Regions from separate parts of the Streptomyces sp. P9(2023) genome, predicted to be linked through region 2. Evidence: riboswitches for the same ligand, from Rfam matches in the RefSeq annotation. Region 2 holds a riboswitch; the other holds the start of a gene.
The links. A riboswitch is a leader RNA that binds a small molecule or an ion and turns the genes downstream of it on or off. The one in region 2 is predicted to bind ZMP and ZTP.
Positions count from the first base shown of each region.

Region 1 (7,828 bases), on a different contig from region 2:
ACGTGCAGACCTCGCCCTGGTTCAGGGCGAACATCGTGAAGCCCTCCAGTGCCTTGTCCCGGAAGTCGTCGTCCGCCGCCCACACGTCGTCGAAGAAGATGTTCGGCGACTTGCCGCCCAGCTCCAGCGTGACCGGTTTGATGTTCTCGGAGGCGTACTGCATGATCAGCCGCCCCGTCGTCGTCTCGCCCGTGAAGGCGATCTTCGCCACGCGGGGGGACGAGGCCAGAGGTTTGCCCGCCTCCGCGCCGAAGCCGTTGACGATGTTGATCACGCCCGGCGGCAACAGGTCGGCGACCAGGCTCATCCAGTAGTGCACCGAGGCCGGGGTCTGCTCCGCCGGCTTGAGCACCACCGCGTTGCCCGCCGCCAGCGCCGGGGCCAGCTTCCAGACCGCCATCAGGATCGGGAAGTTCCACGGGATGATCTGCGCGACGACCCCCAGCGGCTCATGGAAGTGGTACGCGACCGTGTCCTCGTCGATCTCGCTCAGCGCGCCCTCCTGGCCGCGCAGCGCCCCCGCGAAGTAGCGGAAGTGGTCGATCGCGAGCGGGATGTCGGCCGCCAGTGTCTCGCGGACCGGCTTGCCGTTCTCCCAGCTCTCCGCGACCGCGAGTTCCTGCAGATGCGACTCCATGCGGTCCGCGATCCGCAGCAACACCCCGGCCCGCTCGCCGGGCGCCGTACGGCCCCACCCCGGCGCCGCCGCGTGCGCCGCGTCGAGGGCGCGCTCCACGTCCTCCGCGGTGCCGCGCGCCACCTCCGTGAACGGACGGCCGTCGACCGGGCTCGGGTTCTCGAAGTACTGGCCCCGGGCCGGGGCCACGTACGCACCGCCGATCCAGTGGTCGTAGCGGGGCAGGTACGACATGAGCGCGCCCTCGGTACCGGGTGCGGCGAAACGGGTCATGGACATGGCCTCCCTCGGACCGCGCCGGCCGTCCCTGGCCGGCGCTCACCGCCGAGAGTGCGCCGACCGAGGTTGCAACACCGTTGCGCCCGCCGACAGTTCCGCGTCCAGCGCCTGCAACCGGGCCAGCACGGGCGCCAGTCCGGAAGCCGGTACGACCTCCGAGAGCGCCCGCCACATCTCCACGTCGTCCTCGCCCCACGCGCTGTACGTCCAGTCCGCCAGCAGCCCCGGATCGCCCCGGTCCACCAGCGCCGCCCGCAACCGGTCCGCGAGCCGCTCCCGCAGCCGTACGACCCCGGGGGCCCGGGACGCCGGCAGCAACGGGCCCGCGTAGTCGGCGAGGGCCGCCGACACCGCGCCCGAGCCGAGCCGGCGGTCCACCGTCGCGAAGTCCGTGTCCACCGCCCCCGCCACCGCGCCGGCCAGGCGGTACGGGCGCGAGCGCAGCAGCTCCGGGCCGAGCAGACCGCGCAGCCGGGACAGCTCCGCGCGCAGCGTCACCGGGGTGACCGACTCGTCCTCGTACAGGAGCGTCAGCAGCTCGTCGCCGCTCACCCCCTCCGGGCGGTGGGCCAGGACCACCAGGATCTCGCTGTGCCGGCGGCTCAGCCGCAGCCGCCGCCCCGCCACCGTCAGCAGCGCCTCGTCCCGGCCGAGCGCCGCGAGGCGTACCCGGTCGGCGGCGGGTCGGGGCGCCAGCAGGGCCAGTTGCGACTCCGCCGCCCGCGCCACCGCCTGCACGAACGCCAGACTGTGCGGATGCGCCAGCTCGTCCCCGCCGGTCAGGTCGACGGCGCCGAGCAGCCGCCCGCTGTGCGGATCGTGTACTGGGGCGGCGGCGCAGGTCCACGCCTGCACCGGCCGCTGGAAGTGCTCGGCGCTGAACACGTGCACCGGGCGGTCCATGGCGATCGCGGTGCCGGGCGCGTTCGTCCCGGCCACCGACTCCGACCAGCGGGCCCCGGCGACGAAGTTCATCGCCCGCGCCCGCCGCAGCGTCCCCGGATGGCCCTCCACCCACAGCATCCGCCCCGCCGCGTCGCAGACCGCCAACAGGTGCGCGCCGTCCGTCGCGTACGTGCCCATCAGCTCCCGGATCACCGGCATCGCGGCGGACAGCGGATGACCCTCGCGGTGGTCGGCGAGCTCGTCGTCGGCCAGCTCCACACAGGCCGCCCCGTCCGGGCTGACACGGGCCCGCGCCGAGCGCCGCCACGACTCCGCGACCAGCGGCCGCACCGGCGGGAGGCGGACCTGGCCGCCGCTGGTGAACACCTCGTGCGCCCTCCGCAGCGCTCCCGCGTCCGGCTCCGCCGCCACCCACGCATCGCTCAACTCGGCCTCCACGTCGAGGTCCACCGTTCGGAACACCGGTCATCGTCGTGCGCGCGGAGGCCCCCGACAAGCGTCCCGGCACCCCCGCCTATGCGCGGTGTCCGGACACCGCCCCTGGGCCCCCCTCCGGGGCTCACGTAGAGTAGGGGTAGGGCCGTGACTGGCGCTTGAGGTGGATCACCACCGGGGAGCGGCCCGCGGAACCCGCGCACGCGCGCGGATCCGCCACTGCCGTGCGCCTGGGCGATCACCCTGTCATCGACGACGCCCAGGAGTGGCCCATGTCCACCAGTACCGCCTCCCTCATGGACGGCACCGCGCTCGCCCGCCGTACGGTCGAGGAGACCGCCGCCCGCGCCGCCGAGATCACCCGCCGCACCGGCGTCACGCCCTGCCTCGCCACGGTGCTCGTGGGAGCGGACCCGGCCTCCGTCACGTACGTGAAGATGAAGCAGAACCGCTGCGCGAAGGCCGGAATCCGCTCCCAGCACGTCGAGCTGCCCGCCGAGACGACGACCGAGGAACTCGTCGCCGCGCTCACCGCGCTCTCCCAGGACCCGTCGGTCCACGGCATCCTGCTCCAGCACCCGGTCGGCCCGCACATCGACGAGCGCGCGGCCTTCGAGGCGATCGCCCCGGAGAAGGACGTCGACGGCGTCACCATGGCCTCGTTCGCCGCCATGGGCTTCGGGCTGCCCGGCTTCGTCTCCTGCACGCCCGGCGGCATCATGCGGCTGCTCGACGCGTACGCCGTCGATCCGCGCGGCAAGCGGGCCGTCGTCGTCGGCCGCTCCGCGATCCTCGGCAAGCCCGCCGGTCTGCTGCTGCTCGGCCGCGACGCCACCGTCACCTACTGCCACTCGCGCACCACCGACCTCTCGGCCGCCGTCCGCGAGGCCGACATCCTCGTGGCGGCCGTGGGCAAGCCCCGCTTCATCAAGGGCGAGGACATCAAGCCCGGCGCCGTCGTCGTCGACGCCGGCTACAACCCCGGCAACATCGGTGACGTCGACTTCGAGACGGCCGCCGAGCGCGCCTCCCTCATCACCCCCGTACCGGGCGGAGTCGGCCCGATGACGATCGCCGTGCTCCTCGCGCAGACCGTCGAAGGCGCGGAGCGCCAGCTCGGGCTGTAGGAGCGCAAGGCGCCCGCAGCCCAGCAAGTGCCGCTGCCCCGTCCCGTACCGACCATGCGCTACGGGACGGGGCGGCGGCACCTCTGCTGCGAGCCTCGCAGCGACCCGGCCGTCCGCTCACGCCTCCGGCGACGACACGCCCGCGAGCGCGGCCGCCGGGTCCTGGTCCGCGGGGCCGGCCGGGGCCCAGTCGCCGCGCTCCTTACGGAAGGGCCACCAGCGGCCGTCCTCGCCCAGACGCAGCTGTGCCTCCGCACCGACCACCGTCCAGCGGGCCGCTCCCGCCTGGCGCAGCACGGGCCGGTCGGCGTCCTCCCAGGCCTCCGTGAGCGCCGTCTTCGCACGGGCGAGCGCGTCCGGGCCCGGCGTCCACTCCTCCTCCAGCACGGAGAGGGCGGCGGCGCCCCCGAACCGCCACGCGCGCGTGGCCAGGTCGAGCTCCGTCCGGCGCCGGCCCGACCCCTCCGCGAGCCGCGCCGCGACCCACGACGGCGGCGCCCCCGTGGCCGCCAGCCGCACCGCGTCCTGAGCGGGCGTCAAGCGCGGCTCCGCCCAAGGGCGTTCATGACCCGGGGCGAACGCCTCGGCCAGCAGCCGGTGGGCGCGGGCGGCCGCGTCCGCCGCGAGGAACTCCAGCGCGGCCGGGTCGAGACCCGGCTCCGGCTCGGTCTCGGTGTCCAGCGAAGGCGGCTCGCCGGGCGCCGAAGGGAGCGCCGGTGGCGCCGGCAGCGGCGGCAGGATGTCGCGCGCGCCGAACGCCTCCTCCGCCGGTACGCCCTCGGCCACCGGCTCCTCGACGGCGGACGCCGTCGTCGTGGCCCGCGCCGCGCTGCGCTCCTGCAACGCGTCCACGACCGCCCGCTCGCCGCGCCCCCGCATCAGCAGCAGCACGAACGGGTCCTCGTCCAGCAGCCGCGCCACCTGGTAACAGAGCGCGGCCGTGTGCGGGCAGTGGTCCCACGCCTCGCAGCCGCACTCCGGTTCCAGATCGCCGATGCCCGGCAGCAGTTCGAGGCCGGCCGCCGCCGCGTCCTCCACCAGGTGCGGCGGCATCTCGTGGTCGAGCAGGGCCGCGATGTGGCCCGCGCTCTCCACCGCCAGGTCGAGCAGCCGGTCCCAGTCCTCGTCCGACAGCTCCTGCAGGAGGATGTCACTGCGGTACGAGGAGCCGTCACGGTCTTTCACGACCGCCGTGATCCGGCCCGGCCGTACCGACACCGCACCCACGGCGCCCGCCCGCGCCTGCCGCCGCCCCTTCTTCAGCTGCTGGCCGTCGAGCGCCGTGTCCTCAAGCGCCTTGAGCCACGCACGGCCCCACCAGGTACGGGCGAAGGCCGAGCCCCCGGCGGGCGGCAGCGCCGCGAACGTCCGTTCGTCGTCGTGTGCGTATCCGCTCATCGTCCGTCCCCTCGCAGCTGGACCAGGTCCGCCAGCTCGGCATCCGTCAGTTCGGTCAGCGCCGCCTCGCCCGAGCCGAGCACGGCATCGGCCAACGCCTTCTTGCGCAGCAGCATGTCCGCGATCCGGTCCTCGATCGTCCCCTCGGCGATCAGCCGGTGGACCTGCACCGGCTGGGTCTGTCCGATCCGGTACGCACGGTCGGTGGCCTGCGCCTCCACGGCCGGGTTCCACCAGCGGTCGTAGTGCACGACGTGCCCGGCCCTGGTCAGGTTGAGCCCGGTGCCCGCCGCCTTCAGCGACAGCAGGAAGACCGGCACCTCGCCGTCCTGGAACCGCGCGACCATCGCCTCGCGCGCGGCGACCGGGGTGCCTCCGTGCAGGAACTGCGTGGGCACGCCCCGCGCCGCCAGATGCCGCTCGAGCAACCGCGCCATCTGCACGTACTGGGTGAAGACGAGCACGCTCGCGTCCTCGGCGAGGATGGTGTCCAGCAGCTCGTCGAGCAACTCCAGCTTGCCGGACCGGCCTTCGATCCGCGGCTGGTCCTCCTTGAGGTACTGCGCGGGGTGGTTGCAGACCTGCTTCAGCCCGGTCAGCAGCTTCACCACCAGACCGCGCCGTTCCATCCCGTCCGCCACGGCGATCGCCTCGAGACTCTCGCGTACCACCGCCTCGTAGAGACCCGCCTGCTCCTTCGTCAGGGAGACGGCCCGGTCGGTCTCGGTCTTCGGCGGCAGCTCGGGCGCGATGCCCGGGTCGGACTTGCGGCGGCGCAGCAGGAACGGTCGGACCAGCGCCGAGAGTCGCTCGGCCGCCGCCGGATCCTCGCCGCCCTCGACGGCCGCGGCGTAGCGGGTCCGGAAGGTGCCGAGCCGGCCGAGGAGACCGGGTGTCGTCCAGTCGAGGATGGCCCACAGCTCGGAGAGGTTGTTCTCGACGGGGGTGCCCGACAGGGCGACGCGCGCCTTGGCGCCGATGGTACGGAGCTGCTTCGCGGTGGCCGAGTACGGGTTCTTGACGTGCTGGGCCTCGTCCGCGACGACCATGCCCCAGCTCCGGGCGGCCAACTGTTCCGTGTCGAGCCGCATCGTGCCGTACGTCGTGAGGACGAACTCGCCGTCGGCCAGCTCCTCCAGACTCCGCGACGGGCCGTGGAAGCGACGTACGCGCGTGCCGGGCGCGAACTTCTCGATCTCCCGCTGCCAGTTGCCCATCAGCGAGGTCGGACAGACGACGAGGGTGGGGCCGGCGGCCGCCGGGTCGCCCTGGCGGTGCAGGTGGAGGGCGATGACCGTGATGGTCTTGCCCAGGCCCATGTCGTCGGCCAGGCAGCCGCCGAGGCCCAGCGAGGTCATCCGGTGCAGCCAGTTGAGCCCGCGCAGTTGGTAGTCGCGGAGCGTCGCGGCCAGCGCGGCCGGCTGCGCGACCTCCTGCGTACCGCCCTCGGGGTCGGCGAGCCGGGCGCGCAACTGCTCCAGCCAGCCGGTCGCCCGGACCTCGACCCGCCGGCCGTCCAGCTCGGCGGCCCCCGTGAGCACCGCGCCGAGCGCGTCGACCGGGGTGACCTTGGTGTCCTGCGACGCTCGGGCGCGGCGCACCTCGGCCGGGTCGACGAGGACCCACTGGTCACGCAGCCGCACGACCGGGCGGCCGGCTTCGGCGAGCTGGTCGAGTTCGGCGCGGGTGAGCTCCTGGTCGCCGATGGCGAACCGCCAGTTGAAGGCGAGCAGGGCGTCGGCGGAGAGGAAGGAGGGGAGCGCGGAGGAGCGGCGGCCGTCGGAGGTGGCGCCGGTGTCGGCGCCGGTGTCGGCGCCGGCGTCTTGGCCCGTGTCGTGGAGGTCCGGAGCGTCTGGTTTCGTGATCGTCCTGGTGTCGGCGGGCGCGCCGTCCGCCGGGCCGATCACGGCACTCGTGGTGAGCCGCTGGGCCAGGTCGCGCGGCCAGTGGATCTGGACGCCGGTCGCGGCGAGCGCGCGGGCCGCCGGGCCGAGCAGCTCCGTGACCTCCTCGTCGGCCAGCTCGACGGCGTCGGGGACGGCCGCCGAGAGCAGGGGCGCCAGGGGTGGCCAGGCGCGCGCGGCGCGCCGCAGCGCGAGCAGGGCGTCCATCCGGGCCCGGGGCTCGAACACCGGCCGTGCCGATCCCGCCGGTCCGGATCCCGCCCAGACCTCCGCCGCGTCCGCGACCAGCGTCGGGTCGGCGACGCTGTGCATCTGGAGTACGGCCCGGAAGGCCGGCGCCTCCCGTTCGCTCAGCCCGGGCAGTTCCAGCCGCAGGGAGAGCCGTACGCCCGCGTCATGGCCGGCCGCCACGTCCGCCGCCCAGGCCCGCTGCGCGGTCAGCGTCTGCGGCTCGTCGGCCGCGAAGGCCGGCCCGCCGGCCGCGAGGGCGGCGGCCGGGGTACGGGGCAGGCCGTCCACGACCGCGTCCACGAAGGCGCGCAGCAGCTTCTCCGGTTCGGGCAGGAGCAGCGGCCCGTCGTCGCCCGACGAATCGACGCCCGACAGCGGTACGGCGTGGGCGGCCGGGGGCATCGACGCGGCGAGGGCCCGGAGTTCGGCCAACTCCTCGGGCCCCAGCGGGCCCGCCCGCCAGGCGTCCGTGTCGGTGGCCGTGAGACCGGGCAGGAGCAGGCCCCGGGCCGCCAGGTGCAGGGCGAAGAGGGACGCGGCGCCCCAGAAGGCGGCCGCGGACGAGGCCCCGTCCGAGAACCGGGCTCGGGTGAGGAGCGGCAGGGCGTCCCGTACGGGAAGGAGTACGGCCGGCACCGTCCGTGGGCGCACGTCGTCGGCCACCACGGTCAGCGGGCCCGTCGGAGGGTCGACCCGCGGGTCGACCGGCGGCGTCCCGTCGGGGGACCAGAAGGCGACTCGGCCCGCACGAGGCGGGTCGGCGGGCAGGAAGACGGCGGAACAGTGGGCGAGTTCATCGAGTCTCTGGGACGGCGACAACACATTCCTCAAATTTGACTACTGGGCCGAGCGGCCGAGGGTACAGGAACCTCCGACCCACCCGGGAGCGGAAGCGCCATGACCTGACTCAC
Region 1 is NZ_JAUPWM010000001.1:169,616-177,443, reverse strand. Features, by position in the region: gene Q5762_RS00900 (aldehyde dehydrogenase family protein) at 1-910, opposite strand, end outside; gene Q5762_RS00895 (GAF domain-containing protein) at 956-2,248, opposite strand; ZMP/ZTP riboswitch at 2,395-2,500, shown strand; gene Q5762_RS00890 (bifunctional 5,10-methylenetetrahydrofolate dehydrogenase/5,10-methenyltetrahydrofolate cyclohydrolase) at 2,530-3,384, shown strand; gene Q5762_RS00885 (SWF or SNF family helicase) at 3,502-4,782, opposite strand; gene Q5762_RS00880 (DEAD/DEAH box helicase) at 4,779-7,739, opposite strand.
Region 1: linked by a shared signal. The riboswitch ahead of Q5762_RS00890 (bifunctional 5,10-methylenetetrahydrofolate dehydrogenase/5,10-methenyltetrahydrofolate cyclohydrolase) and the one ahead of glyA (serine hydroxymethyltransferase) in region 2 are both predicted to bind ZMP and ZTP.

Region 2 (7,828 bases):
GCCTCGAAGTCGGCCAGCTCCGCGTAGGCGCGGTCCATCGCCTCCTCGGCGATGCCGTGCGCGACGGTGACGTGCGGGTGGTACGGGAACTGCAGCTCGCGCACGAGCGGGCCGGACTCGTCCCGTACCCGTTCCTGGAGCCAGGCGCAGGAGGAGACGCCCTCGGCGAGCATCACGTACACGACCGGGGAGAGGGGGCGAAACGTTCCCGTACCGCTCAGCCGGACCGGGAAGCAGCGGACGCCCGCGGCGACCTCGGCGAGATGCGCCTGGATCGCGGGGAGCCGCTCCTCGTCCACCTCGGTCGGCGGGACGAGGGTGACGTGCGTGGGGATGCCGTGCGCGGCGGGATCCCCGAAGCCCGCGCGCAGCTCCTGGAGCAGGCTGCCATAGGGCTCCGGGACCGCGATCGAAACGCCGAGCGTTACGGTCCCCACGTCGTTCTCCTCCGTAGTCGTGTCATATCGGGACGGGTGGTGGTGCAGACGCCAGTGTGCGGCCTGCACCACCCCTGAGGCCAGAGTCCTTGGACTCAGTGCTTGGCGGGCAGGAAGCCCACCCGCTCGTAGGTCTGCGCCAGGGTCTCGGCGGCGACCGCCCGGGCCTTCTCCGCGCCCTTGGCCAGGACCGAGTCCAGGGTCTCCGGGTCGTCCAGGTATTCCTGCGTACGGGTCCGGAACGGAGTGACGAACTCCACCATGACCTCGGCGAGGTCGGTCTTCAGGGCGCCGTACATCTTGCCCTCGTAGCTCGTCACCAGGTCGGCGATGCTCGTCCCGGTGAGCGTGGACATGATGGAGAGCAGGTTGGAGACGCCGGCCTTGTTCTCCGGGTCGAAGCGGATGACCGTGTCGGTGTCGGTGACCGCGCTCTTGACCTTCTTCGCCGTCACCTTCGGCTCGTCGAGGAGGTTGATCAGCCCCTTCGGCGTGGACGCCGACTTGGACATCTTGATCGACGGGTCCTGGAGGTCGTAGATCTTGCCCGTCTCCTTGAGGATGTACGGGGCCGGGATCGTGAACGTCTCACCGAAGCGGCCGTTGAACCGCTCCGCGAGGTCGCGGGTCAGCTCGATGTGCTGGCGCTGGTCCTCGCCGACCGGGACCTGGTCGGCCTGGTAGAGCAGGATGTCGGCGACCTGGAGGATCGGGTACGTGAAGAGGCCGACGGTGGCCCGGTCGGCACCCTGCTTCGCGGACTTGTCCTTGAACTGGGTCATGCGGGAGGCCTCGCCGAAGCCGGTGAGGCAGTTCATGACCCAGCCGAGCTGCGCGTGCTCGGGGACGTGACTCTGGACGAAGAGGGTGCAGCGTTCCGGGTCGAGACCGGCGGCGAGCAGCTGCGCGGCGGCGAGCCGGGTGTTGGCGCGGAGCTCGGCGGGGTCCTGCGGGAGCGTGATCGCGTGCAGGTCCACCACCATGTAGAAGGCGTCGTGGGACTCCTGCAGCGCGACCCACTGGCGGACGGCACCGAGGTAGTTGCCGAGGTGGAACGAGCCTGCGGTGGGCTGGATTCCGGAGAGCACGCGGGGACGATCAGAGGCCATGGGAGCCATTCTCTCAGGTGCGCGCGCGGATCAGTGCGGGCACCGTTCCAGGGGCTACCTCGGCCCCACTGGGCCGGGGCCCCGCCCTCGTTGTGGGCAACTGTTCCGCTGGGACGATTGCCCATACGGCGGGGCCGGGGTTGGGCACCGCCCACGCGGGGTGGGCGCGAAGGGGCCCGGGTCAGGTCGGGAGGCCGGGGGCCGGGTAGGCGGTCAGGAGGGTGGCTACTTCCGAGCGGATCGTGCGCAAGGTCTCCTCGTCGGACGTGCCCGCCGCCGCCACCCCCCGGTCGATCCACTCCGCGACCTGGGCCATGTGCTCCGTACCCAGGCCCCGAGACGTGAGGGACGGGGTGCCGATGCGAATGCCGGAGGGGTCGAAGGGCTTCCGGGGGTCGTAGGGGACGGTGTTGTAGTTGACGACGATCCCCGCCCGGTCGAGGGCCTTCGCCGCGATCTTGCCGGGGACGTTCTTCGGCGTGAGGTCCATCAGGATCAGGTGGTTGTCGGTGCCGCCGGACACCAGGTCGAAGCCGCGCGCGAGGAGCGCCTCGGCGAGGGCCTTGGCGTTGGCGACGACCGCGTGCGCGTACTCGCGGAAGGACGGCTGGGACGCCTCGCGCAGGGCGACGGCGATGGCCGCCGTGGTCTGGTTGTGCGGCCCGCCCTGAAGCCCGGGGAAGACCGCCTTGTCGAGGACCTTCGCGTGCTCCTCCCGGGACATCAGCATCGCGCCGCGCGGGCCGCGCAGGGTCTTGTGGGTGGTCGTCGAGATGACATCGGCGTACGGGACCGGGGACGGGTGGGCGCCGCCCGCGATCAGCCCGGCGATGTGGGCGATGTCCGCGACCAGAACCGCGCCCGACTCACGCGCGATCTCGGCGAAGGCGGCGAAGTCGATCGTGCGCGGCAGCGCCGTACCCCCGCAGAAGATCACCTTCGGGCGCTCCTTGAGGGCCAGCTCGCGGACCTCGTCGAAGTCGATGAGCCCGGTGTCCTGGCGTACGCCGTACTGCACGCCCCGGAACCACCGCCCGGTCACGGAGACGCCCCAGCCGTGGGTGAGGTGGCCGCCCATCGGCAGCGCCATTCCCATCACGGTGTCACCGGGCTCGGCGAAGGCGAGGTAGACGGCGAGGTTGGCGGGGGAACCGGAGTAGGGCTGCACATTGGCGTGGTCGACGCCGAAGACGGCCTTGGCGCGCTCGACGGCGAGGGTCTCGACCTGGTCGATGTTCTGCTGACCCTCGTAGTAGCGGCGGCCGGGGTAGCCCTCGCTGTACTTGTTCTGCAGGACCGTGCCGGAAGCCTCCAGGACGGCACGGGAGGCGTAGTTCTCGCTGGGGATCAGCCGCAGGGTCTCGGCCTGCAACCGCTCCTCGGCACCGACGAGCGCGGCGAGTTCGGGGTCGGCGGCGGCGAGGGCGGGATGGCTGGACGCGTTCGACGCGTTCGTGGCGTTCATCGCGTTCGTGGCGTTCGTGGCGTTCGTGGCGCTCATGGCGTTCCTCCGGGCGTTTCGGCGGGCCCCGGGGCACTGCGACGACGACGCGGCACCACACGGGACGGGTCCTTGTGGTGCCCAGGCGGGCGGCACCGCGTGTGGTCTGCCGCGCACGACTCCCCCGGGGTCGATTCCCCGTGCGCCAGTCGCCGTGCGTGTTTCCAGACTAGCTGGCGCGCCGTCGTACAGGTTTCTTCGTCCGGCATCCGAGCGACGATAAGAAAGGGAACCACACCCGCCCCTGCCCGCAGGACGAACGGAGACCCCGTGTCGAGTACGCAAGACGCGATCGCTTCCGCGGAGGCGCACAGCGCGCACAACTACCACCCCCTGCCCATCGTCGTCGCCTCGGCCGACGGGGCCTGGATGACCGACATCGAGGGGCGCCGCTACCTCGACATGCTCGCCGGGTACTCGGCGCTCAACTTCGGGCACGGCAACCGGCGGCTGATCGACGCCGCGCGGGCGCAGCTGGAACGGGTGACGCTCACGTCGCGAGCGTTCCACCACGACCGGTTCGCCGAGTTCTGCTCGCAGCTCGCGGAGCTGTGCGGCAAGGACATGGTCCTGCCGATGAACACCGGCGCGGAGGCGATCGAGACGGCGGTGAAGACCGCGCGGAAGTGGGGGTACGAGGTGAAGGGCGTGCCGGACGGGCACGCGAAGATCGTGGTCGCGGCGAACAACTTCCACGGCCGGACGACCACGATCATCAGCTTCTCCACGGACCACGAGGCCCGTGACCACTACGGCCCGTACACGCCGGGCTTCGAGATCGTCCCGTACGGCGATCTGACCGCGATGGAGGCCGCGGTCACCGCCCACACGGTCGCGGTGCTGATCGAGCCGATCCAGGGCGAGGCGGGGGTCCTGGTCCCGCCGGCCGGGTATCTGCGCGGGGTGCGGGAGTTGACCCGCGAGCGGAACGTGCTGTTCATCGCGGACGAGATCCAGTCGGGGCTCGGCCGGACCGGGCGGACGTTCGCGTGCGAGCACGAGGGTGTGGTGCCGGACGTGTACGTCCTGGGCAAGGCGCTGGGCGGCGGTGTCGTCCCGGTCTCGGCGGTGGTCGCGGACCGCGACGTGCTGGGGGTGTTCCGGCCGGGCGAGCACGGCTCGACGTTCGGCGGGAACCCGCTGGCGTGCGCGGTGGCCCTGGAGGTGATCGCGATGCTGCGGACGGGCGAGTACCAGCAGCGCGCGGCGGAACTGGGCGAGCACCTGCACGCGGAGCTGGGGCTGCTGGTGGGCGGAGGCGCGGTGGAGGCGGTGCGCGGGCGCGGGCTGTGGGCGGGGGTGGACATCGCGCCGTCGCGGGGCACGGGGCGGGAGATTTCGGAGAAGCTGATGGAGCGGGGGGTGCTGGTGAAGGACACGCACGGCTCTACGATCCGGATCGCGCCGCCGCTGGTGATCTCCAAGGAGGACCTGGACTGGGGGTTGGAGCAGTTGCGGGCGGTGCTGGCCGGCTGACGGCGAGGGGGGCGGGGGGCGGGGCGGAGGCGCCCGCAAGGGAGCCGTCCCGTTGTGCCCACCCTCCCCCACGTTCAAGGCCCGACGGCACTACGTCACAGGATGACGTGTGGGAGGAAGCGGGCGTACTCGTCTGTGATCGGGCCCGCCGACTCCCGGATGCCGAGTCCCGCCGCCTCGTCCTCGACGACCCACGCGCCGAGGACGACGCGGTTGCCGTCGAAGTCGGGCAGCGGGGCCAACTCCTGGTAGCAGCACGGTTCGTCGTCCCGTACGACCGGCTCCGTGCCCGCCTCGTGGATCGTGACGCCCGCGCCCTCGCGGCCGAGGAGGGGCTTGGCGACGTAGCCGCCGCGCGTGGCGAGTTCGCGCGGGCCGTCGAGGTAGGCCGGCAGCAGGTTGGGGTGGCCGGGGTACAGCTCCCAGAGGATCGCGAGCAGCGCCTTGTTGGAGAGCAGCATCTTCCAGGCGGGCTCGATCCAGCAGGTCGTACCCGTACCGCCGCCGTTGTCGAGGGTGTCCAGGACGTACGGGCCGAAGCGGTCGGTTGCGAGCCACTCCCACGGGTAGAGCTTGAAGCAGCTGCGGATGAACCGGAGCCGGTCGTCCACGAACCGCCCCGAGAGCCGGTCCCAGCCTATCTGTTCGACCGACAGCGCCTCCGTGTCGAGGCCGGCCTGCTGGGCGGTCTCGCGCAGGTACGCGACCGTCATCAGGTCCTCGCCGAGCTCGTCGCCGTCGGAGTGGACGAAGTGCACGGGGTTGCCGGGCGGCAGCAGCGGGGCCTGCCGCTTCCAGGCGTCGACGAGCCGTTCGTGGAGGGAGTTCCACTGGTCGGCGCCGGGGAAACGATCCTCCATCCAGAACCACTGCGGGCTGGCCGCCTCCACCAGCGAGGTGGGGGTGTCGGCGTTGTACTCCAGCATCTTGGCCGGGCCCGTACCGTCGTAACGGAGGTCGAACCGGCCGTAGAGGGACGGCAGTTCGGCGCGGCGGCGCCAGGACTCGGCGACGAGGGCGACGAGCCGGGGGTCGGTGAGACCGAGCTCGGCGAACCGGTCCTGCTCGACGATGTGCGCCGCCGCCGCGAGGCACATGGCGTGCAGCTCCTCGACGACCTCCTCCAGGGCCTCGACCTCGGGCAGGGTGAAGGAGTAGTACGCGCTCTCGTCCCAGTACGGGCGCAGGGAGCCGTCCGGGTAGCGGGTCAGGGGGTAGACGAGCCCCTGCTCCTCCACCGTCTGCTGCCACCCCGGCCGGGGTTCGATCGTGTGCCGCCGCATGTCGTGAGGTCTCCGCTCAGCCGCCGCTGGAACCGGAGCAGCCGAAGCCGCCGGTGTCGACGGCCGTCTTGTCGAAGCTGCCGCCACTGACCCTGTTGTCGCTGACGCTGCCGCCGTAGTAGTACGAGCCGCGGGCGGTACCGGAGCTGGAGCTGGAGCTGCTGCCGCTGCTGCTGCTGCTGCTCTCGCACTCGTAACTGGGCAGCTTTCCGCGCGTCAGCGGGTCGACACACCGCTTGTCGGGCTCGGAGCCGCAGGACGTGATCGTCGCCGCGAGCACCCCCATACCGCCGAGCACCACCGTGCTCGACCTCAGCCTGCGCATGAATCAGCCTCCCCATCCCGTGGTCGCGACCGCACAGTTTAGGCCGATGTCCGAGCCGCCCCGCACTAGAGTCCATTCGTGCTCTTTGGGATGATCTGCGCTCTGGGTTCCTCGGTCTGTTTCGGCATGGCGTCGGTGTTTCAGGCACTCGGCGCGCGGGAGGCGACGCCCGGGACCGGCGCCGGCGTCGACGTGGCCCTGCAACTGCGGGTGATGCGGCAGTGGCGATATCTGGCCGGGCTCTCGATGGACGGCATCGGCTTCGGGCTCCAGGTCGTCGCCCTGCTGACACTGCCGATCTACATGGTGGGGGCGGCGCTCGCCGCGAGCCTGGCGGTCACAGCGGTGGCGGCCTCATGGCTGCTCAAGGTCCGGCTGCACCTGATGGAGTGGGCGGCGGTGGGCGTGGTGTGCGTGGGGCTCACGATGCTCGCGCTCGCCTCGGGCGACGAGGGCGAGCAGAGCTCGTCGGAGGCGCTGCGGTGGGCGATGCTCGCGGCGGCGTTCGGGGTACTGGGGCTCGGCGCGGCCGCGGGGCGGCTGCCCGGCCGGCCGCGGGCGCTGGCCCTGGGACTGTGCGCGGGCTTCGGCTTCGGGGTGGTGGAGGTGGCGGTCCGGCTGATCGACAGCTGGTCCCTCACGAACCCCGCGGTGTACGCGCTTCTCCTGGGCGGCGGGACGGCGTACGTGCTGCTGACCTCCGCGCTCCAGCGGGGCTCGGTCACGACGGCGACGGCGGGCGCGGTCCTCGGCGAAACGATCGGTCCGGCGCTGGTGGGGGTGGTGTGGCTGGGCGACCGGACGCGGGAGGGGCTGGCGTGGCTGGCGATCCTCGGCTTCACGGTGGCGGTGACCGCGGCGTTGGTGCTGGCGCGGTTCGGGGAGGTGCCGGTGCCCGAACCGGCCCGGACGGAGACCCCGACGCCGTGACACCCCGGCCCCGCGTACCCCGGCCCCGCGTACCCCGGCGGGGTGACACCCCGTCGGGGGGAGGTCAGGCCGGGAGGACTCGGCCCAGGGCCGACAGGGTGCCGGACCAGGCGCTGTCCGGGGGTGTCGCGTAGCCGACCACCAGGCCGTCCTGGGTGTGGGGTACGGACGGGTGGCGGAAGCGGTCGAGGCCGAGGACCGCCAGGCCCTGCCACGCGGCCGAGCGGACGACCTCCCGCTCCTGCCCCGGGGGGAGTTCCAGGACCGCGTGGAGGCCGGCCGCGATGCCGCTCACCCGGGTCGTCGGCGACTGCGCGGCCACCGCCGCCACGAGCTCGTCGCGCCGCCGCCGGTACCGCAGCCGCATCGCCCGTACATGACGGTCGTACGCCCCCGAGCCGAGGAACTCCGCGAACGTCAGCTGGTCCAGCGCGCTGCCCGTCCAGTCCACGTGCCCCTTCGCCGCCACCACCTCGCCCACCAGCCCCTCCGGCACCACCATCCACCCCAACCGCAGCGCCGGCGCCAGGGACTTGCTGGCGGTGCCCAGGTAGACGACCCGCTCCGGGTCGAGGCCCTGGAGCGCGCCCACCGGCTGGCGGTCGTAGCGGAACTCCCCGTCGTAGTCGTCCTCCAGGACCAGCCCGCCCGAGGACCGCGCCCAGTCGATCGCCGCCACCCGCCGGTCGGGATGGAGCGCCCCGCCGCGCGGGAACTGGTGCGCGGCCGTCATCAGGACCGCGCCCACGCCCTTCATCCCGGCCAGG
Region 2 is NZ_JAUPWM010000005.1:212,520-220,347, reverse strand. Features, by position in the region: gene Q5762_RS10350 (2'-5' RNA ligase family protein) at 1-437, opposite strand, end outside; gene trpS (tryptophan--tRNA ligase) at 533-1,546, opposite strand; gene glyA (serine hydroxymethyltransferase) at 1,728-3,011, opposite strand; ZMP/ZTP riboswitch at 3,120-3,210, opposite strand; gene rocD (ornithine--oxo-acid transaminase) at 3,318-4,523, shown strand; gene Q5762_RS10330 (glutathionylspermidine synthase family protein) at 4,619-5,806, opposite strand; gene Q5762_RS10325 (hypothetical protein) at 5,823-6,131, opposite strand; gene Q5762_RS10320 (hypothetical protein) at 6,222-7,061, shown strand; gene Q5762_RS10315 (PLP-dependent aminotransferase family protein) at 7,126-7,828, opposite strand, start outside.